One region of the Ornithinibacillus proteolyticus genome, then DNA from elsewhere that is predicted to be linked to it. Evidence: riboswitches for the same ligand, from Rfam matches in the RefSeq annotation. Region 1 holds a riboswitch; each other region holds the start of a gene.
The links. A riboswitch is a leader RNA that binds a small molecule or an ion and turns the genes downstream of it on or off. The one in region 1 is predicted to bind cobalamin.
Positions count from the first base shown of each region.

Region 2: it holds a riboswitch for cobalamin, as region 1 does, so the genes downstream of both, AAIB49_RS01945 (DUF4430 domain-containing protein) here and AAIB49_RS09450 (ribonucleoside-diphosphate reductase subunit alpha) in region 1, are expected to answer to the same signal.
Region 3: it holds a riboswitch for cobalamin, as region 1 does, so the genes downstream of both, AAIB49_RS04415 (acyl-CoA thioesterase) here and AAIB49_RS09450 (ribonucleoside-diphosphate reductase subunit alpha) in region 1, are expected to answer to the same signal.

Region 1 is NZ_JBCPXV010000016.1:22,427-30,522, reverse strand. It holds gene AAIB49_RS09455 (FtsX-like permease family protein) at 1-837, shown strand, start outside; cobalamin riboswitch at 998-1,183, shown strand; gene AAIB49_RS09450 (ribonucleoside-diphosphate reductase subunit alpha) at 1,314-3,536, shown strand; gene AAIB49_RS09445 (flavodoxin) at 3,539-3,958, shown strand; gene AAIB49_RS09440 (ribonucleotide-diphosphate reductase subunit beta) at 3,939-4,982, shown strand; gene AAIB49_RS09435 (TerC family protein) at 5,105-5,887, opposite strand; gene AAIB49_RS09430 (hypothetical protein) at 6,817-8,067, opposite strand.
Region 2 is NZ_JBCPXV010000002.1:92,252-100,347, reverse strand. It holds gene AAIB49_RS01975 (hypothetical protein) at 1-170, opposite strand, end outside; gene AAIB49_RS01970 (CPBP family intramembrane glutamic endopeptidase) at 172-747, opposite strand; gene AAIB49_RS01965 (RecQ family ATP-dependent DNA helicase) at 749-2,278, opposite strand; gene AAIB49_RS01960 (YpbB family protein) at 2,271-3,338, opposite strand; gene AAIB49_RS01955 (ferredoxin) at 3,464-3,718, shown strand; gene AAIB49_RS01950 (ECF transporter S component) at 3,742-4,260, opposite strand; gene AAIB49_RS01945 (DUF4430 domain-containing protein) at 4,257-4,697, opposite strand; cobalamin riboswitch at 4,857-5,040, opposite strand; gene AAIB49_RS01940 (ATP-binding protein) at 5,086-6,855, opposite strand; gene AAIB49_RS01935 (response regulator transcription factor) at 6,855-7,571, opposite strand; gene ccsB (c-type cytochrome biogenesis protein CcsB) at 7,679-8,096, opposite strand, start outside.
Region 3 is NZ_JBCPXV010000005.1:94,571-102,666, forward strand. It holds gene cysK (cysteine synthase A) at 12-929, shown strand; gene pepV (dipeptidase PepV) at 1,058-2,467, opposite strand; cobalamin riboswitch at 2,681-2,855, shown strand; gene AAIB49_RS04415 (acyl-CoA thioesterase) at 3,036-3,494, shown strand; gene AAIB49_RS04420 (FecCD family ABC transporter permease) at 3,539-4,549, opposite strand; gene AAIB49_RS04425 (FecCD family ABC transporter permease) at 4,546-5,526, opposite strand; gene AAIB49_RS04430 (iron-hydroxamate ABC transporter substrate-binding protein) at 5,701-6,627, opposite strand; gene AAIB49_RS04435 (ABC transporter ATP-binding protein) at 6,632-7,423, opposite strand; gene AAIB49_RS04440 (NAD(P)/FAD-dependent oxidoreductase) at 7,653-8,096, shown strand, end outside.

The DNA of each region.
Region 1 (8,096 bases):
GCTGGAATGGGTTACGGTGCTGACATAGGCATGATAGTCCTCATTCCCTTAAGTGAGTATAATCGGATGGAAAATCGTTCAGAGCAATTAGCTGAAGATGAAGTGCTTTTATACACCTTTAGAGGTGAAGAAATCCAAGATTCGATTACGATGTTTGACCAAACGTTTACCATAAAAGAGCAGTTACCTGATCTACAGGTAGATGGAATTGCTTCAGCCATGATTTTGGATAGCTTTAATTTCGTCATTGTTCCTGATGAAGAAACCATTCGTGAGCTCGATCCTACTGATGCTGAAGGCTACAACGTATACTATGGGTTCGATGTAGATGGCGACGTAGATAATGAAATTGCCTTACCAGGTCAATTGACTGAGAAATTAAAAGCTGCAAAAATGGTTGGGCACGCAGAAGGTGCCGAGGAAAGTAAAGAGATATTTTACTCACTATATGGGGGACTATTTTTCTTAGGGATATTCTTAGGTACCCTATTTATCATGGCGACGGTATTAATAATTTACTATAAGCAAATCTCGGAAGGATACCAGGATAAGAACCGTTTTGAAATCATGCAAAAAGTTGGCTTAAGCAAGGCTGAAATTAAGAAATCGATTCGCAGTCAAGTATTATTAGTGTTTTTCCTACCGTTATTTGCTGCAGTAGTCCATATTTTATTTGCTTTCAATGTCATTACGAAATTACTGGAAGCTCTAAATTTAACGAACGTGGGATTATTTGCTATGTGTACAGCTGGTGTTATTATTATTTTTGCTGTATTATATTTGCTTGTCTATCTGTTAACAGCGAGAGAATATTATCGCATTGTAAGTAAAAATTAAAAATTTTACATGCTGGATACCCTATGGATGAGAAGGTTCATAGGGTATTTTGGTTATATGAATTCTAGAAATCTAGCAAGAATAGGATTGCAAAAATTATTAAACTATGATAGGGTAATAATACAATATATTGTGATGATGATGTAAATTAATACCATATATAGTGTCGTAAGTAATGGTGACACACATGTCTTAATAGGGAATCTAGTGAAAGTCTAGAGCTGTCCCCGCAACTGTAAGTGCCGACGAACAAGATATCCACTATATCGATTCATGGAAAGATATGGGAAGGACTTTAGTAGAATGAAGCGCAAGCCAGGAGACCTGCCATTAACTTATAGTTTCATTTTTCTTCGGGTTGAAAGAGCATGAAACGATGGATTATATACATAGATTTTGTATGGATTCTGTCGTTTTTTCTATGCCGTTCATCCCTCGGGTGAGCGGTTTTTTATTTGATTTATAGGAGGATTATTATGATAACAGTAGAACCAAGTAGTAAAGTGAATCTAGAGCAAGTGATAGACTTTGCTACAAAACGCTTAAAAATCAACATATCTGAATTCGATGTAACCATTCCTGATGACTATTCAACTGATAAAGCGATAGATGTACTCATCAGAAGAGCGTTAGAAAATATTGATGAAGCCAATCCGGATTGGACTTTTGTAGCTAGTAGACTATACTTACAAAAACTATACTACCATGCAGCTAAAAACCGTCAATATAGTCCTTCCTTAAAATATGGAGATTTTTATCAACTCCTTGAACTACTGATACAAGAAGGAATCTATACACCGAGCTTACTGGAAAAGTATACAAAAGATGAAATTATTACATTAGCTGGGAATATGGATTACGAAAAAGACTTACAATTTACATATCTAGGTCTATATACACTTGCAAATCGTTACTTAGCAACAGATCATGATAAGAATACATATGAATTACCACAAGAGCGTTGGATGGTAATCGCGATGCATTTGATGCAGGATGAAGATAAAAGTAAACGTTTGGATCTTGTACTGGAAGCGTATTGGGCATTAAGTAATTTATATATGACAGTTGCTACGCCAACTCTTGCAAATGCTGGTAAAACACACGGGCAATTATCAAGCTGTTTTATTGATACGGTTGATGATAGTCTGCAATCGATTTATGACAGTAATACTGATATTGCCAAGCTTTCCAAAAATGGTGGCGGAATCGGTGTATATATGGGGAAAATTCGTGCTAGAGGAAGCTCTATTAAAGGGTTTAAAGGGATGTCTAGTGGTGTTGTACCATGGATAAAGCAATTAAATAATACCGCAGTGAGTGTGGATCAGCTTGGTACACGAAAAGGAGCTATCGCTGTCTATCTAGATGTTTGGCATATGGATATTGAGGCGTTCTTAGATCTTAAATTAAACAACGGGGACGACCGCATGCGGGCACATGATATTTTCACTGGTGTTTGTTTACCTGATTTATTCATGGAGCAGGTAGAAGCACGTGGTGACTGGTATTTATTTGATCCACACGAGGTTCGTGAGGTAATGGGATATTCCTTAGAAGATTTCTATGACGAAGAAAAAGGCAATGGTACATGGCGAACAAAATATGAAGAATGTGTTCAAAATGATCAGCTTACCAAAAAGAAAGTACCTGCAATCTCGATTATGAAACGAATTATGATGGTTCAGCTAGAATCAGGTACACCATTTATGTTTTACCGTGATGAAGTAAATCGTCAAAACAGCAATAATCATAATGGAATCATTTATTGTTCTAATTTATGTACGGAAATTACGCAAAACCAATCACCAACAGAATTTCTAGAAGAATTTACCGATGAGAATGGCTATTTAATCAAGCGTTATAGACCAGGTGACTTTGTTGTATGTAATTTAAGCTCAATCAACTTAGGGAAGGCTGTCCCGGATCAAATACTAGAGCGACTCATTAAAATTCAAGTACGGATGCTTGATAACGTTATTGACATTAATACATTGCCGCTTTTACAGACACAAGCAACCAATCAGAAATATCGTGCTATCGGTCTAGGGACTTTTGGTTGGCACCACCTATTAGCGAAAAAGCATATTGCCTGGGAATCCGAGGAAGCAGTACAGCTAGCTGATGAACTTTATGAACAAATTGCTTTCTTAACGATTAGAAGCAGTATGGAACTAAGTGAGGAAAAAGGAAGTTATCCTGCATATGCTGGTAGTAAATGGAGTACAGGGACTTATTTTGATGAAAAAGGCTATGTGAGCGAGGAATGGCAGGAATTAAAATCTTCTGTCATGAAAAATGGTATTCGTAATGGTTATCTCATGGCAGTCGCACCGAACTCTACGACCGCATTAATTGCTGGGTCTACAGCAAGTATCGACCCAATTTTCAAGCCATTTTATTATGAGGAGAAAAAGGACTTTAAAATACCGATGACGGCACCGGAATTAGATCATCGCACATATGATGTGTACCGTCGTTCCGCTTACATCGTTGACCAACGTTGGTCTGTTAAGCAAAATGCTGCACGTCAGAAGCATATAGATCAAAGTATCTCCTTTAATCTATACGTTCCAAATACTATCCGTGCGAGTATACTACTTGATTTACATCTTCAAGCATGGAGAGAAGGATTAAAGACGACTTATTATGTGAGATCGACATCCAATGATGTGGAAGAATGTGAGTGGTGTTCAAGTTGAGAATGTTAATAGCATACTTATCCTATAGTGGCAACACAGAAGAAACAGCAGAATTGATTCAGAAGAAGCTTATAGCTAAGGGAGCATCGGTGGACATGCATCGGATTGGCATTGATCCACCGATCAACCCAAGTCACTATGATGTCATGTTTATGGGGACCTTCACTTGGGATAATGGGAGTACACCAGATGAGGTAAAAGACTTTGTGTTAGAAATAGGCTATAAACCGGATAATATTGCGGTGTTTGGAACAGGCGATACACAGTTTCCGTTCTTCTGCCAAGCTGTTGATAAACTAACACGATTTTACGAAAGCAAGTGGCAAGGGTTAAAAATAGAGCAATCACCTAGAGGTTCACAGGAAATCAAAATTGACCGTTGGCTGGAAGGAGTTTTACAGTATGTCAGACGTATTGCTTGAGAAAGCAAAAACAATGGAGCCGCGTAATCCGAATAAGGCGACTAAAGTATTTGGTGGCAAATCCAGTGGCATCCTCAATTGGAATGATATTAAGTATCCACATTGGTATAAAATGTACAAGCGATTAGTAGGGAATTACTGGCAAGCAGATGAAATTAATATGTTTTCTGATGTAAAGCAATTTCCGATGTTAACAGAAGCAGAACAGGATGCTTACTTAAAAGTAATTGGTCTGTTATCTACCTTGGATGCCCCGCAAACAAGGACAGCGTTGTTATTATCCTTATATGCAACAGATCCATCTGTACAGTCCATTTTAGCGGTGATTTCACAGCAGGAGGCTGTTCATAATGAAAGCTATTCTTATGTGCTTTCTTCAGTTGTGACACTGAAAGAACAGAATGAAGCATTCGAATTAGGAAGAAAGAATCCGATTTTATTAAAACGAAATGAACGGTTAATTACAGGCTATAATGAATTTGTAGAGAATCCAACTGTGGAAAATATATTGAAGACATTAGTGTACACATCGCTCTTAGAGGGGTTATTCTTCTACTCAGGATTTGCCTTTTTCTATCATCTTGCAAGGGAAAATAAGATGGTAGGAACGTCGACGATGATTAGCTATATCAATCGAGACGAGCTAGAACATGGCAAGTTTATCTCGGAGCTTTTCCGGGCAACACTAGCGGAGTACCCAGAGCATAATAATAAAGAATTCATTGACTGGGTATATCAAGAATTTAAAGTCGCAGTGGATATGGAAATGGAATGGTCGAACTATGTCCTTTCCGATGTGGATGGCATGGACTTGAAGCAAATGGAAGGCTATATTCAATACCGTGCCAATAAAATGCTCCGATTACTCGGGTTAAGCGAAATATATCCAGATAATGTGGAAAACCCAATGAAGTGGATTCGTGCATATGTAGATAATATTGATGGGACAAAAACCGATTTCTTTGAGCAGAAATCAAGACAGTACACGAAAACAAGTGATTTAAATGGGTTTGATGATCTGTAAAAGTGAAGGCTTGTTACGTTCCATACAAAAACTCGTACCATGAATGAGTGGTACGAGTTTTTTAAATTTAATGGTATTGTGTGGGTGTTATCCACGTTTTTAACCTCGAGAAATGATAATAATTAAGCTTCAGTAGATACTTCTTTATCCTTATTACCTTTTTTACCGGATACAAACCATCCAATTACAGCTACTGCTAATAGTACTCCCCAGAACACAAAAGTCCATGCTGTGCTATGTGGGAAATCGTGTGGTAGGATGTGTACTTTATCATGACTTAATGTAATAACAGCAAGTTTTACCCCAACCCAAGCTACAATTAGATATGCGACCGTTTCTAGACCTGGTCGTTTATCCAATAGTTGGACAAACCAGCCAGCTGCAAATTTAATCAATACTAATCCAGCAATACCTGCCACTACGACAATAAGGAATTGACCAGTATCCATTCCACCGAAATGACCTAGGCCTGTTTCTGGTAAAACAATCGCTAACGCAACAGCAGCAAGAATTGAATCGATAGCAAATGCTAAGTCAGCTAAACCAATTTTACCTACAGTCGGCCAAAAACCTTTTCCAACCGATTCCTTCTCCAGATCCTTTTTATCCCCTTTAGGTTTAACGAAATGATCTTGAATCACATGTTTTAAACCTAAATAAATCAAATAAGCGGCACCGATTGCTTGCACTTGCCATACATTAGCTATAAAGGATATAGCAAATAATGCAGCAAATCGGAATATGAATGCCATTAAAATACCGTAGTTAATAGCTTTCTTTTTCTGATCTTCAGGTAAATGTTTTGCGATAACAGCTAATACGAGTGCGTTGTCAGCAGACAAGATCCCTTCTAACCCAATCAAGATTAACAGGGTCCAGGCATACTCTAACCAAATTGACTCCATGTTAGTTTTCTCCCTTCCAACATAAAAAATAGAGGCTCAATACCACCTGAAATGGTAAAGGCCTCTAAAAAAGAATAGACCTTTACCAAATCGGCAAAGGTCTTGCTAACAACACCGAGTTGCCAGAAATGCCGAGAGTATTCAAGATACTCTGAAATGACGACATAACTGTTAAAGCTACTCCCCTTTGAAATTATAAGTTAATTTAATCATTAATTCGAATATATGTCAATACATGATCTAACCATCGGGTGAGTGGCCCTTACCTAACACTAGTTTGAAACGATTACATGCATTTATTCCAAGATGATATTCCAAAATGATGTAAATTATGGAAGGTGAGTTGAGCTTGGGTTTGGCAGAGGACTCCTTTTTTAGGATGAGAAGCTGAGGAAGGTAACAGAGAAGCGCCATCAGAGCCCTTTTTAAGTAGAAATAGCTGAAAAAGGTAACAGAGGAACGTCGTCAGAGCCCTTTTTTAGGATGAGAAGCTGAAAAAGGTAACAGAGAAGTGCTGTCAGAGCCCTTTTTGAGGATGAGGAGCTGAAAAAGGTAACAGAGGAGCATCGTCAGAGCCCTTTTTTAGGATGAGGAGCTGAAAAAGGTAACAGAGAAGCGTCGTCAGAGCCCTTTATGAGGAAAAGAAGCTGAAAAAGGTAACAGAGAAGCGTCGTCAGAGCCCTTTATGAGGAAAAGAAGCTGAAAAAGGTAACAGAGGAACGTCATCAGAGCCCTTTTTAAGTAGAAATAGCTGAAGAAGGTAACAGAGAAGCATCATCAGAGCCCTTTATGAGGATAAGAAGCCAAAGGAGGTAACAGAGAACCACCATCAGCAAATAAAGCTAACCGCTCCCCTCAATCCTACCCCAAAAATAAAAGGCCCTCCTACATTAAGAAGGCCTACAAATCCGCTAAGAGATTAAAATCCTTTAAAACTGGAAAATTGGTACTTCTTCTCCAGTAGTGCCAATGACAACGACTTCACAGTCAAGCTTTCCACATAGGTGATAGGAATCCGAATTAGGATCTTTTACATAAACAGGAGTTAATTCCACGTGTTTGATTATTTTGTCGAATGCTTCATCACGTGAAATAGTGACATCTTCAGCTTTTGCATAGGATTCGAACACTTCAAATAAAAGCTTGCTATCCCAGTAATTAGCTGTTTGTAAGCTATCTCTTGAGATAATTACTTTTAATTTTCTATCTAATGGTGTGCTTGCTGCCATTTTTAATTCTGTAATGATATAGTTACCTTCTGGGTACATACCGGTCAGTGTCCACTTACCAGAATCGTCTGGATAAAGATTGCTCAAAAAGTCTTTCGTTTCCTCCATTGTGGATTGTATTTCATCGTCTGTTAATGGGTTCACCCTTACTTTCGCCATTGCATCTTCGTAAGAGATTTCTGTAGAGAAATCAATCTCTTGAGGTGTGAAATCTCTTTGGCTAGTGCTAGCCCATTCCAAGAGTACGTTTAACTCCTTATAAGTATCTATTTGATAAAGGGAGGCAGGTAAAATGATGTTGGATTTATCATTACGAATAAAAATTGTATCCATTGTCCAAACCTTTAGCCACTTTTCTTCTTCCTCAATTGGTGTTTCTATCAATTTTAGCTGTTGCTTGATGTTTTCCATTAAATCCTCTTTCATTAAGGAGAAGGGCTCCCAATCGATATCTTCTTCGGAAGGAAAAACGCCATCTATTGAAAACTGTGTTAGCTGATTGTTTTCATTGAAGGTAATATCGATATTACCAGAAGGTGCTACGGCAATATTGTCTACTGTAGCTTGGAAACTAAATGCCGTCCCGTCTTCATAATCAAGCTTAAATTGTCTACCGAACATCATCCCGGTCTTTTCCTCCACCCATTCAATCACCGATTCTATTTCGGGAGGAGGGAAAATGCCTTCTGTTGCATAGGATACATCGTTTACGAAAATTAGCTGTTTAAGTTCGTTCGTATGAAGGTTGACCTCTAATACTGCAGTTCCCTCTGGATTATATTCTTCATTTTCTTCGGACTGATGAACTGGAAACCACTCTAAAGAGAGTATGTAATTCGTCTGATTCTCCTGTGTTGTTTCCGAGAAGATATGCTCACGTTTTAAAACATACTGCTCCAAGCCATATTCTTGCTGAAGTTTATTCGCTATTTCTTTTACATGCTCGTTCATCGTATTACCTCACTTTCGGGTTCGCTAAC
Region 2 (8,096 bases), on a different contig from region 1:
CTAGGGGGAAGATTTAATACACTCATATCATGAAAACTATCAGCGTCAAAATTAGACTGATTATTCTCAGGTTGTGCTAGATCTCCTTCTATCTGCTGTTGGTTTACTTCATTCAATATAGATCTTAATTCTTCTGCTTGATCATGATGATCTTTTTTCTTCGTTTCCACACTAATCCCCCCAAATTTTATAACGGATGATTAATCCCAATAAAAAATCAATGACAAAATGCGTTGTTATCGATACCAATAAATTATTCGTAACCTCATACATATATCCAATGAATAAGCTTATCATTAAGACTGATAAGAGTAGTACCGGCTTCCTCAAGTATCGAACGTGTACTAACGCAAAAATAATACTTGCCGTCAAATATCCAAAAGTCGTTTGAATAACCCCGCGGAATAGCATTTCCTCGGAAACAGCAATAAGTAGTGTTAGAACAAATATCCTAGGAATAGAGAGGTTGGTAAAGATTCGTTTATTAATTCCGCCATCATCATAATAATTACTAGGCAGGGTGGATATTAAAACAAGATCTATAAGTACAATAATAATTCCCGGCATAATGCCGAAATAAACCATTTCATTCATGTTGAAATGGAATAAGCTTATCCAATCAGCTAAACTATCAAATAAGAAAAAGCTTAGCACAATGGAAATGAATAAAAATAACACTTGAGAATATACTACCGCTCTTCTTAATTGTTCATTTGTCAGTTGATCAGCCAGCTCAGCTTGTCTCATTTTATTCTCCTAGTAGTATACGTTTTAATTTCTTTTCCCATGATGAAATAGAAGGTTTATTTATTGTTTGCACAGGGGTGAAGCTTTGAATATTCATTCCACAATAACTACAACAAAACGTTTCAGGCTTTGTATAGCCATCCTGAAATTTTGCGTACAAATTTTTTCTAAGACATTCATTAGATTGAATCCAATTTAACATATCATATAATTTAGATTGTTTTAGTATAAATCGTTCGTCACGTATTTTTTTTACGTGTTGAAATGCTTCATCGATTTTACTTTGCTCATATTTTAAACCATTTTCTATGAACATGCCATTTTTTTCTAATTGGGAGGAAATAAACCGCCATTGAACCTCACTAATCTCCATCAAAGACTGCATTTCTTCTAATTCTTTTGGTAGGGACAGGTTCTCTTCGCGGTAAGATTTTATAATTCGGTATACCCGCATTAAGTCTTCATCTGAAGGTAATTCACTGTCTATCATTTGTTTAGGAAGAAATACATCCTGCCTACTATATAAAAGTACACTAATACTCTGCTCCCCATCTCTCCCAGCTCTACCAATCTCCTGAATATAAGATTCTATTTGACCAGGAAAATGATAATGAAAGACAAAGCGAATATTATTTTTATTTATCCCCATGCCAAATGCGCTTGTACAACAAATAATATCAATTTGATCGTTCATGAACTGTTGCTGTATCGCAATACGGTCCATTTGTTCCATACCACCATGATAAAAAGCCACTCGATGATTGGGAAGCTTTTCAGAAAGTAGAAGCGAAACACTTTCTGCTGCAGTCTTACTAGAAAAATATATAAGAGAAGGAACCTTTTTCTCCTTTAGCAGCAGGGTAATCACTTCAATCTTCTCTTCATTGTTTTGCACTTCCATAATAGAGAGTGCAATATTCGTTCTGTCCATCGGAAAAATATGCTTAACCATAGCAGGGCGATCTAATGAAGAAATAATATCTGCTTGAACCTCCCTTGTTGCTGTGGCACTTAATGCAAGGACTGGTGGTTCTCCTAAAACATGCAGAACTTGTCTTAATTTTTGATAATCCGGTCTAAATTCATGACCCCATTGGGAAATACAATGGGCTTCATCTACAACAAATAATGAGATAGTAAGTTTTTTCAAATAGAATTGTAGTTCTTTTTGCTGCAAAATTTCAGGAGAGACATAGATTAATTTGTATTGATTTAGATTTCGATATAATCTCTTCCTTTTTTCATAATCTAAAAAGCTATTAATTGCGATGGCATCTTTAAAATTTGTTGCTTTCAATTCTTTTACTTGATCCATCATCAATGAAATAAGTGGTGAAACGACAAGTGTAACACCTTCAAGAAGACGGGCTGGTAACTGGTAGCAAATGGATTTCCCCGTACCAGTTGGCAATATCCCTAATACATCATTTCCTTTCATGACATCTTCCACTATTTCCTTTTGGCCTGTTCTGAAGGCAGAGTAACCAAAGTACTGTTCTAGCTCTTTTTCTAATGACAATGTGTTAGACATGGAAATCTTCCTCCGCTAAAAGTTCCTTCAACCTAGTTAGGACTAGTCTAATTTGAAAATAATCAATGGAAGGACTACAATTTTCTTTAATGATCTTTAGCTTAAGTGTTTGATTGTTTTTTACTGCTTGCACAATTTGTGCTTGCTCCTCCTGTGAAACAAACGATTGAATGTCAAAATCTGGGTCATACAAAGCAATCTCAACAATATGATCATAAATAGTACTTAGCTTTAGATCTCTTTTTTTGGCGATGTCTTCCAGGCTAAGGTTATTCATATATAATTGATAGGTAAGATTCGCGGTATTCGTAATGAATTTATTCTCGTTTGGCTTATCAATTAATTGCAATAAAATAGGATAATTCTCTTGATTTCTATCCATAACCGTAAGGAATTTATGTGTTATTGCAATTAATATAATATTCATATCGTCATGAGAAAATTGGTATTTTGCCGCTAATTGATCGATACTCATCCCATAGTGCTGATATCCACTTAATCGGTCCACAAATATTACTGCTTCTTTATTCGATAGTTGGCTTAAAACGTGATGTAGCTCATGATACAACTTCTCCGCCACCCGCTCTTTACCGTTGTGATGATAGAATTGTTTTACCCAATATGTAACACTGGGATTATCTATTATTGGGATAAACGAATAATGATTAGCTTGTAGATTAGAGTACGTTTGAACTAATAAATAGAGTCTTTCTAAGAAGGAAATATCCTTCCCAGAAAGCATCAGCCCATTTAAATTGGTATATACAGATGAATCATAATACTCATGCAAGAGCTCTTTAGCAGCCGATGAAATCCTATAATAGTCATCTGGACCTTGCTCAATGATCCATCCTTTCTTCTTCATTTCACGAATAATGTGTATAAAATGCTGACGTGACAATGATGCATATATCCCATAATATTTTTCCAATTGAAAAATTCTGGCATCATGAACAGATTGTATCGATTTTTTTCCCGTTATGAGATGATATATTCCAAATATGGATCGATTGGTTCTAATACGATCGATACAATCTAATAAAATTCCTTCAACATACATATTTTTTTAACTCCTCATTGGACTTAGTTCTATCATATCATTTATCGTTTAGTTGAATAATACTAATTTACATTTTAAAATAGAAAAAGTACTAGATATAATTGTATCGTGAGGGGTAACCATTGATGAGAGCTAAATATACCATAGTGGATAAAGAAACGTGTATTGCCTGCGGTTCCTGCGGGGTGGCTTGTCCATTACTTTTTGATTATGATGATGAAGGTCTAGCCTTTGTTACAATAGATGACAATACGGGAAACAAGGAAATACCTGAGGAATTAGAAGACGATGTATTGGATGCTTATGAAGGTTGTCCAAGTGACTCCATTAAAATAGCAGAACATCCTTTCCATAACGATCCACTTCGATATGAGAGATAATAGACGAACACCAACAAAGTAGGTTAGTTGGTGTTCAAATGTTTTTGTATATAGTTTTGGAAAATAAATGACACCGTCGGATAGAGTAGTAGCATGATGACAGCATTACCAATTGCATGATACGTATCGAACGGTAAACCAGCTATATAATAAGCCCAAAATCCATGTCCAGTAATTTGGTAGTTGGTCAACGAAACAATGAATCCGTATAAGTATCCACTAAATACAGCCAATATTAGGATGAGATAGAAAGGAATATGTTTCATTGATTTACCTAAGATACCGCTCATAACCCCAATAAGTCCCCAGGATATGATTTGCCAAATCGTCCATAATCCAGTCCCAAGAACCATATTCGATAAAAAGGTAATTAAAAACGCCAATATAATACCAGCAACTGGCCCTAAAAAAATGCCACTTATAATAATAACTGAAGTTACGGGTTGAACATTTGGGATAGAACTTAACATAATTCGTCCAACTACAGCTAATGCTGCAAGAAAAGCTAACAGCGTTAATTTATAAATATTCAACGATCTCATTCCCAAGATTGATAATCGAAATTAACTACGTCCCCATCTTTCAGTTCCACTTCCCCTGCTCCTACCAGTGAACTTTCACCATTGATAGAAAACATCCAGGACATTGAATTTTCTTCATCATAATCTAGCCCCTCAAGAGAGGTAATAAAGCCGTCTTTATCTTCAGCGTTAAAATTTTCCTTCATCACGTCTAATAGAATATCGCCTTCGTTGATTTCTACTTCTTTTTCTTCTAAAATCTCAGCTTCTTTATCCTTAGAAAGTACAATTTTAACAGTTGCTTCCTCTTGTTGTTCACTTGTTTCAGTAGTATTAGCTTGGTTTTCGTTTGGCGTTTGATTTTGAGTTGCATTATTAGAAGACTCATCATTGCCACAAGCTGCAAGAACTACTAATGCTACAAGTACTGTAAACAGTTTTAATAATAGTGATTTCATATTTTCCCCTCCACTTTAGTAATTTTAAAAATCAGGTGAATAAAAAAAGAGCTAACCCCGTAACTAGTTAACTCCTGTGACAGTCTATCGACCATAAAAAAGCATAAAAATACTGTTTTTATGTACTAGATTGTCTCAATTGTCCTATCCTCGGGATCATTGATACAGTTGATAATGGCAGGTCTACTGGCTTGTGACTACTTACCTACTTTAAGCCCTTCCCATAGAATAATCTACAGTGGTCATTGCTTATTTCGTCATCACTTACAGTTGCGAGGACAGCTCTAGCTTTTCACTAGATTCCCTTTTAAGTAACACATACACCAATATCAAATTCTTGTATTCAATTCTACTACATATAGTACCATACAAAAGATAAATTACAAGATTAAATATCTTCTTCCTTGGGAATCATGAAGTTAAATGTTGTTCCGATATCTAATTTACTTTTCACCGTAATGGTACCTTTATGTGATTTGACGATATTTTTGGCAATAGATAACCCTAGCCCGGTACCTTTAACATGCTTATTCCGAGTTCTCGATTTATCAGCCTTATAGAATCGTTCAAACACAAATGGCAAATCTTCTTCCGGTATTCCACTACCACTGTCTTCAACAGACACCGATAATCCATTATCATCATTTGTGACCGAAACCTTCACAAAGCCACCTTCACTCGTATGGCGAATCGCATTATCAATCAAATTTGTAAATACTTGTTCAATACGATCCGGATCAAAATAAGCCTGAGCTTCTTGTATATCTTTCGCTAAACTCATTTCAATTTGATTCTCGGCAGCAATTCCTTGGAACTTACGGAATATCCGTTCAATATAAGGAGTGATATCCACCTTTTCCTTTTTCAAGGTTAAATGTCCTGCTTCCATACTAGCCATATCCAGTAATTCATTTACGAGACGACTCAAGCGTAAGGATTCTTCATAGATAATTTGTGCGAGTTCATTTTTCTCTTCTTTCGTCTCGGCAATATCATCGACTATTGCTTCACTATATCCTTGCAACATCGAAATAGGGGTTCGCAATTCATGGGATACATTCGCAATAAAGTCTTTACGCAATTTATCTAGCCTACGTTCCTCAGTCATATCGCGAATTACAGCTACTGCACCACGTATATAAGCTTGATCATATAAAGGTGTCATGATCATTACCCAGGTTCGGCCTTGTAATGTGATTTCTTCTATTACTTCCTTTTCCCCTTCAATGACTTGCTGTAACGTATCCAGCAATTCTTTTGGAAGCTTACGTGATTCGGTATCACTTTGTAGATTTTTTTCGAAATACCAGTCTTCTATAAACCGTTCCGCAGGCTGATTGGTAGCAATAATTTCCCCGCTACGGCTTAATGTAATCACACCATCTGCCATCGAATTAACAATACTAGATAATTGTTCTTTCTCCTGTCTTAACGCATTAATATGAAATTTTAACTGTCTTCCCATATGATTAAATGCCATCGCCAGTTCCCCAATTTCATCATGCGTCAAGATGGGAACCTTTGTATTAAATTCTCCTCTTGTTAAATCAAAGGCTGCCTCTCTCATTTTAATCAATGGTGATGTAATACGTGTTGATAAGAAAAAGGCAAATATCGTTGTAAGAATAATCGCGACAGCAGCAGCACCTAATATGATTTTGGTTGTTTCTGCTTTGGTACGGTCGACAATAGCTAATGATTGATATACTAGTACAACATCATCGGTGTTCGGAACAGTTTTTCCAACGAGCATAATACCAGGCTCATCTTCTGAAACTTCAATTTCATCGTTGTTGTTGTCACCATCCGCCATAATTCCAGCTACATCGGATTGCTCGATAAGCCACTCATCCCGTAAACTGGACAAATGAATATCATCGGTTTCTGAACTCCAATAATCCCCTTCTGAAAATAAAATAATCACTTTACTTGATGGGTCTTTTACTCGTTCCGTTGTTTCATAAATTAATGATTTATCCTCGTGATTTTCCACCATAACCGAAACCTTTGTCGCGGTCTGTAATAATGCTTCTTCTGCTTCTTGAATATGAAAGTTCTCAAAGAACTCTAATAAAAATATCGTTAATACAAATAATACAAAAGAAACTAGCAATAATATAGTTACTGCTAGTTTCCCCACTACACTACGCCAAAACATTATTCATCATCTACCTCGAATTTGTATCCAACTCCCCAAACCGTAACAATCATCTTTGCAGCTTTTTTGGATACTGTATTTAATTTCTCACGAAGACGTTTTACATGGGTATCGACAGTTCGTAGGTCACCAAAGAATTCATATTGCCAAACATCCTTTAACAGCTGCTCACGGTTAAATACCTTATCTGGTGATTTAGCTAGATAGCATAGTAATTCATACTCTTTCGGTGTCAGTGCAACTTCTTGTCCATCAGCTGTAACACGATGGGCATCATGATCAATGGTTAAATGTGGAAATACTAATAAATCTTTTGTTGATGCATTCATTTCCTGATTTCCACCTGAACCGGTACGACGTAGTAATGCTTTCACCCGAAGTACTACTTCCCTAGGACTGAAAGGCTTCACAATATAATCATCGGTACCTACTTCAAATCCCTGTACGCGATTGGCTTCTTCACCCTTTGCCGTTAACATAATAACAGGTGTATTCTTTTCTTTTCTTAATTCTTGGCAAACTTCAATTCCATCCATCTCCGGCATCATAATATCTAATAGGATCACATCATAATCATTTTCTAGTGCCAAGCTTAATCCTTCTGGGCCATTTTCCGCTTCTTCTACAATTAAATCTTCCCGTTCCAAATACATACGAATTAGGCGGCGGATTCTTTCTTCATCATCAACCACAAGTACTCTAGTACTATTATTCATGGAATGCTCCCCCTTACATACTATCTACCAACAGTATAAACCAAGCACATATAAATGTATAAGAAAACATGACATTTGTACGAAAAATGTCATGTTTTCAAGTTGATTTATGCGTATGAGTGTAAACCTGCTAAAACAAGATTTACAACGATTAAGTTAAACATGATAATGCCAAATCCAATAACAGCTAACCATGCTGATTTTTCCCCGTGCCAACCACGAGAAAGTCTTAAATGTAAGTAAGCTGCATAGAAGAACCAGGTCACTAAGGCCCATACTTCTTTTGGATCCCAGCCCCAGAATCGTCCCCATGCAATCTCAGCCCAGATAGATGCGAAAATCAAACCACCTAATGTAAACACTGGGAAGCCAATAGCAACAGAACGATAATTTATTTCATCTACTAAGTCTGGTTTAACATTCTTCAGAAGTGGTTGAAGCAATGCACCAACACGTTTTCTAAATATTAAGCGCACTAATCCATAAAGAAGCGTACCTGCAATAAAGGACCATATTACCGTGTTA
Region 3 (8,096 bases), on a different contig from region 1:
GTCGGTATATAATGAAAGTCGTACAAAACATCTCTCAGCTTATTGGGGAGACCCCTATTGTTAAATTAAATAAAGTTGTTCCTGAAGATTCCGCGGATATTTATGTCAAACTAGAAATGTTCAATCCTAGTAAAAGCGTTAAAGATCGTGCGGCATTTAATATGATTCGCGTTGCCGAAGAAAAAGGTCTACTAAAACCAGGTGGAACGATTATTGAGCCTACTAGTGGGAACACGGGAATCGGATTAGCCATGAATGCAGCTGCAAGAGGATATAAAGCCATCTTAGTTATGCCCGATAATAGCACATTAGAAAGAAGAAGAATCCTACAAGCATATGGTGCAGAAATTGTATTAACACCTAGTGAAGAAAAAATGCCAGGCTGTATTCGTAAAGCATTAGAATTACAAAAAGAAATTCCTGGTAGCTTCATACCACAGCAATTTGAAAACGAGGCAAATCCTAGTATTCATCGAACCACTACTGCATTAGAACTATTAGAGCAAATGGATCATTGCTTAGATGGATTTGTGTGTACTGCTGGTACGGGTGGAACGGTAACTGGAACTGGTGAAGTGTTAAAAGAGAACCTTCCCCACATACATATTGCCGTAGTAGAGCCTAAAGGATCCCCAGTGCTATCCGGTGGTCTGCCTGGAAAGCATAAGCTTGTTGGAACAAGTCCTGGATTTATTCCAACTATATTGAATACAGCCATCTATGATGAAATTATTCAAATTGAGGATAAAGAAGCAATTCGTATGCTTCGTCAATTAGCTCAATTAGAAGGAATCTTTATCGGTCCTTCAGGCGCTGCAGCTGTTTACGCGGCAATTCAAGTTGGGAAAAAGTTAGGAAAAGGAAAACGTGTAGTATGTATAGCACCAGATACAGGTGAACGTTATTTAAGCATGGGATTGTTTGAATAAGGAAAAAGGTTTGCATAAAAAGATAACCGAATGATCATACAAATTCCTCTCTGGAATTGTGTAATCATTCGGTTTAACACTACCTTCTCTTTGTTTTGCCTTTCACTCTTGATGCTTCCTCTATTTTATTACTTTGCTAATTCATAAATTGCTTGGGCATAAATCGCCGTTGCCAGTAATAAATCATCGACAATAGCATATTCATCTTTTTGATGCATGACATCTTCTCGTCCAGGGAATAAGGCTCCAAAAGCAACCCCATGGTCTAATGCGCGCGCATAGGTTCCTCCACCAATTGCTAATAAGTCGGCCTTCTCACCTGTCTGTTCTTCATACACCTTTTGCAATGTTTTAATTAAAGGGTCATCCTTTTTCACATAAGTTGGCTTCGAATCCGAGAAGTTTTCTAATTGTAAGCCTTTTGAATGTAAGGTTGCTTCAATTTTCTTTCTTCCTTCTTCAATATCAAATGTGACAGGATAACGCATATTTAACCCAATGCGGCCCCCAGCTTCCCTACTATAGCTCATCACACCTACATTAATTGTTAAATCACCAGAGTCTTCGTCTTCATACTCAATTCCGAAAACTTCTCCACGTGATTTATTGTGGAACGCTGATACAGTTGACATGTACTTTTGTCCCTCTTCATCTAATTCAAGCTTTTGTAAGTATTGTGCTAATAATATTCCGGCATTTTTGCCATGACGTGGTTCAGCACCATGTGCACTTTTGCCAATTAAACGAAAGAACAACTCACCATTTTCGGTAGTAGCTTCTCCTTCGAGCTTTATCTCTTTCAAATACTCAAGATAATCTTCTATTAGTTTAGTAGGTGCCTCCTGTACTTTAATCGTTGCTTGCGCAAAATCTGGTACCATATTGTATCTGCGACCGGATTGGAAGGATACTAGTTGATAGCTTGCAGATGGTTCTTGCTTAGGAATGGGTTGGACAATATCATAATCCGCGATTCCTTTTTCTGCAAAAATAATAGGGAAATCCGCATCTGGTACAAATCCTGTTGTAGGCATTTCCTCTTGTGTAAAATAATGATCGACACAACGCCAGTTACTTTCCTCATCTGTCCCGATAATTAGGCGAACTCGCTTACGTAAAGGTAGCCCTAGTTCTTTTATTATTTTCATTCCATAATATGCTGCCATAGTCGGACCCTTATCATCACTAGATCCGCGAGCATAGATTTTACCATCCTTTACAATGCCACTATAAGGATCAACACTCCAGCCATCCCCTTCTGGAACGACATCGACATGCCCTAATACCCCAATTAATTCTTTCCCTTGCCCCATTTCAACATGACCTGCAAGGTTATCAACATTTTTACTCGAAAATCCGTTTTCCTCACCTAAATCTAACACATATTGTAGGGCATCTTTAATGCCTTGTCCTAATGGAGCATCCTCAGAAGTATTTTCTTCATCTAGGACACTTTTAATTTGAAGTAGTCCTTGTAGATCTTTAATAAATTCGTCTTTTCTCTTTAAAACTTCCTCCATCCAATTGATGGTAGCCATATGTATTTCACTCCTTCCACTTATTTCAAACAAACGTTTGATTCACTCAGTATTCTAACAACATCTTTATTTTACTCCTTTACCAGAATTTAGCATAATAGTTCACATTACTTATCATTCCATTCCCATGTACTAACATTCGTTAAAACAATTGGCATAATCAACAAACTATATTAAATTTATAATATGGTCTGTTGCCATACAACTACATATAGGTATACCAGTAGAATTGGTGTCTTAATAGACTTAATAGGGAATCTGGTGAAAATCCAGAACTGTCCCCGCAACTGTAAATGCTGACGAAATAAGAATACCACTGTCTAAGACGGGAAGGCTTAAAGTAGGGTGAAGCATAAGTCAGGAGACCTGCCAGTTCTATGATGTATGATCTTCTTCGGGAATTGAGAAGGTTGGATATGAGGGTATAATGAACAGCTATAGACCAGTCGTGTGGTCTATCCTTTACACCTGCATCAAATTCCATCTTCTTTAATAAGGATGGATTTTTTTAATTCCATCACTTTTTGAAGAGACCTATAATACAAAAAAAGAAGAAAGAGGGAGTGTAATGGAAAAGCTATCTACAAATGTTTCACGTACTATTCTAACCAAATTGGTGTTACCACCTGACACTAATCACTTAGGTACCATTTTTGGCGGAAAGGTTTTATCTTATATTGATGAAATTGCTGCGATTGCTGCTATGAAACACAGTGGGAAGGTAGTCGTTACAGCATCCATTGATAGGGTGAATTTTCTATCATCAGCAAGAGTTGGCGATATTTTAACTTTAGAGGGGTTTGTCATTTCTACGGGGAGAACTTCCATGGAGGTTTATGTGAAGGTTGAATGTGAACAGTTTAAAACAAGGGAAAAAAGTCTAACCACTACCTCCTTTATTACGATGGTAGCGATTGATGAACATGGTAAGCCAGTACCTGTTCCAGGGGTGATTCCAGAAACAGAGCATGAGCTTGAGTTATTTCAAGAGGCACAGAAGAAAAGGGCAAAGTTAGCCAAACAATAAGGGGAGATATATTCTCCCCCATATGCTAAAATGAAGCCCCATTACTAGATTCGTTTCATTAACAAATAAATAAAATAGGGTGCGCCGATTATTGCTGTCATGACTCCAGCTGGGATCGCTTCATCTGGTAACAAATTTTGTCCAATCACATCTGCCAGCAATAATAGAAATCCACCTAAAAGTGTTGCAATTGGGATGAACAATTGATTTCTTGGTCCTACTAATGCTTTAGCCATATGTGGGGCCATCAGCCCGATGAAAGCAATTCCTCCCGTTACCGCTACGGCTGCTGCAGCCAAAGCCGTTGCTGTTATCAATAAAGAAAATCGTTCTTTCTCAATCGATATGCCAAGCCCTGTAGCAACAGGCATATCCATGGAAAGAATGTTTAACCGATTTGCCTTATAGATAGCATAAGGAATAAGTAGGATTAACCAAGGAAGTAATGCTATAATAAAAGGCCAATCTGTCCCCCATATATTGCCTGCAATCCACTTTGAAATAAAATCTACCTTTTCCCGCTCTTCGGAAGAAATAACCACAATCATAACACCTGAAAGTGCCATCGCGAATCCAACCCCAATTAATACTAATCGGATTGGATGGAATCCACTATTTCTCTTATAAGATAAAAGGTAAATGATTACCGCTGTAACAAATGCACCAATAAAAGCAAGAACTGGTAATAAATATACAAAGTTTCCTGCATCTATTGGAAAATATAAAAAGAAAATAGCAATTACTACACCTGCACCTGCATTTATTCCAATTATGCCTGGGTCTGCTAGGTCATTTCTAGTAATACCTTGTAAAATAGAGCCTGACACCGCTAATGCCGCACCTGCCAGAATAGTAATTAAAATCCTTGGCAACCTTACCTCGAATAGAACAAAGTGTTCCTTAAAACTTCCTTCACCAAATAATGTTGGAAGAATTCTATCAAAGGAGACAGAGGAATATCCTATTCCCATGGATATTATCGCAGTAATGATAATCAGAACAAGCAATGAGAAGAATATGATTCGCTGTTTTACTACTAGTTCTGGACGGATCATGAGAATACCTTGCCCCCTCTATGTATCACGATTAGGAAAAATGGTAACCCCAATATAGCGACAATCGCAGCAACCGGTGTTTCATAAGGGGCATTTATCGTTCTCCCAGCTAAATCAGCTAGCATCATAAAAGTAGCCCCTACTATAGCAGAAAAAGGAATAATAACACGATAATCTGTCCCTACTATTGCACGCACCATATGGGGAATCATTAATCCAATAAAGACCATATTACCAACAAGTGCTACCGCTGCACCTGTTAAAAGGATGATTACAACGAATAAGACAGCCTTAATTTGCCTCGTTTTCTGACCCAGCCCTACCGCAACATTTTCATGTAAACTTAGGATAGTTAGCTGACGTGAGAATAGGATAGCAACAATAATTCCTATAACAATAACAGGTATAATAACCAATAGTTGCTTCCAAGTTGTCCCTATCAACCCACCAGAAGTCCACATCGATACATCTTTAGCTATTTTAAAATAAATACCAATAGCATCCGAAATCGCAGTTAATAACGCTGTCACCGCAGCACCTGCTAGTACAATTCGAAACGGTGAGAATCCACCTTTTTTCATGAGTCCAATGCCAAAGACGAGTAGAGCACCAATAGCAGCTCCTATGAAACAAGCAAGCATAATCGAGAAATAATTAGCAGAAGGAATAGACGCTATGGTGATGGCTAATGCCAAATTCGCTCCAGCTGTTAGTCCCAGCAATCCAGGATCTGCTAAAGGATTCCTTGTTAATCCCTGCATAATCGCACCAGCTACCGATAAAGAAGCGCCAACAAACATCGCCGCTACTACCCTTGGGATTCTAAGCTCTCGAATAATGGTTATCTGATCTGTTTGATCGCTTGAAGTTAAGGCTAGCCACACACTTTGAAAATCAATGTCTGCGGCACCAAATAATAAAGATGCCGCAAACCCAATGACAGCTATTGTGATCGTGATGAAAAATTTATATATCATGAATTGTTTACTCATCTTAACCCCGAACTTTCTTCCTTAAGACTTATTAGAAAAACGCGCATGTGCTCGTCCTTTAACGAATGTGTTCGTTTTTCTTATGCTGACGGGAATAACGGTTATACTTTCCGATTTCCGAAAAAGAGACTCCATAGCGAATCCCTTCTCTATTCTTGTTTAATTTTCCTGAAATGCCTTGATAAATGTTTCTAATTGAAGCTCTAATGTAAGTGGATCATTAAAGTAAAATTCGTTCGCATTTACTTCAATTACATTTCCATTTTTCACTGCTGGAATAGATTGATAGGTTTCTGTCTCTAAATACGCATTCTCTTGGTCAGAGAAACTACTAACTACCACATAGTCACCGATAAACTCTGGTAGCACTTCTGGAGAAATTGCATGGTAACCCGCTTTTAATGCAGTTTCTCTTACCTTATCTGGCATTTTTAACTTCATCTCTTGATAAAGAATTTCCGTTCCACGTCCCCAATTATCGCCATATACATATATTTGTTTATCATATCCTTCAATTACCGAAACGGTTAATTCCTCACCCAAACGAGAACGTATATCCTCTCCAGCTGCTACCGCACGATTTTGGAAGTCTTGAACCCATTCTGTCGCTTCTTTTTCCTTGTTTAATAATTTACCAATTTCAATATGTTGTGTAAGATAATCTACCTTACCATACGTGAAGAGTACAGTAGGGGCAATCTCACTTAATTTATCCACATTTTTCGTATTGGAAAGACCGATAATTAAGTCTGGCTCTAATTCAATTATTTTTTCTAAATCTTCATCTGATACTTGTTCTACATCCTTTAACCCCTCTTCAAAACGAGGATTTAGCTTACTCCAAGCATCGACACCTACTAAATTAACATCCAAAGCCATCACATTTCCTGCAAAGGACGAAAGAACAATGACACGCTGTGGGTCTTTAGGCACCTCAATCGGACCATTTTCAGATTCATAGATGATTGTATCTTCCTGCTTCGAGTCACTCTTATCTGACTGCTGACTTTCATTAGCCGTTTCCTTGTCACATGCACTAAGAACTAGTAGTACGATAAGGACAATGAATAGGATTATCTTTTTCATAACATTACGCTCCCTTAATTAAATTATAGGTAATACAAATCGGTTTATTGGTTCTCGGGTCTTTTTCAACCACCGCATCTATCTGAAAAACTTCCTTCAGTACTTCATGATTAATCACTTCTTCACTAGAACCAGAACGAACAATTTTGCCGTCTTTTAACGCAATAATATAATCAGCAAATCGTGCAGCTTGATTTAAATCATGCAGCACCATTACAATTGTCCTTCCCTCCTCCTTATTCAATTGTTGTAAAAGTTCCAACACCTCTAATTGATGTGCCATGTCTAGATAGGTAGTCGGTTCGTCTAAGAAGATAATCTCTGTTTCCTGCGCGAGCGCCATAGCAATCCAAACCCGTTGCCGTTGTCCTCCTGATAACGAATCCACGGATTCATACTTAAATTCGGCTGTCCCTGTTTTCTCCAAGGCCCGGTCAATAGCATCCAAATCGGATTGATTTAATCTACCAAATCCCTTTTGATAAGGAAACCGTCCATAAGATACTAGCTCTCCAACCGTTAAACCTACCGGAATTTCATTAGTTTGTGGAAGAATGGCCATTTTTCTTGCTAGTAATCTCGTATTCTCTATTAAAATGCTTTTGCCATCTAACATAATTGCTCCGGATTGATGAGAAATGATACGTGTTAGCGCTTTTAATAATGTCGACTTCCCACAACCATTTGATCCGATAATAGTTGTTATCTTCTTATCGGGAATTGCAAGTGATAGGTCATCTATAATGATTCGTTCCCCATACCCTAGACGCACACGGTCCGTATGTAATCTATGCATAATTACCTCCCATAATAGAAAAACTTCCACTTTAACCAATAGTAGCTTTTCTTTGCAGGCTGGAAAGATTATTGTATTCCTTCTGCAGAAAAATCGAAAAAAGTGTTGATAATGATTCTCATTTTCGTTTACAATCAATAATATAATGAAAATGATTCTCATTGTCAATTGAAGATTTAAAAAAGTTTGTTATGGTGATAAACCAATGATGATAATCGAGGAGCGGTAGATCATGTCTAATGACATATTTGATGTAACAATAGTTGGCGGGGGCCCTGCAGGACTCTTTGCTGCATTTTATAGTGGAATACGAAATATGAAAACAAAGATTATCGATTTCCAACCACATTTAGGTGGAAAAGTACATATTTATCCAGAAAAAATGATATGGGATGTCGGGGGGCTAACACCTGTTACAGGTGCGAAATTGATCGATCAAATCGTGGAGCAGGGTTTAACCTTCAATCCAACAGTCGTATTAAATGCGAAAGTAGAATCTATTCAAAAACTTGACGACGGACAGTTCCTACTAACGGAGTCATCTGGGAAAGAGCATTTGTCTCAAACCGTTATCATTGCAACTGGAAGTGGTATTTTACGCCCACAAAAGATTAATATAAAAGGTGCCGAGCGCTTTGAGATTTCAAACCTTCACTATACGATAAAATCGTTA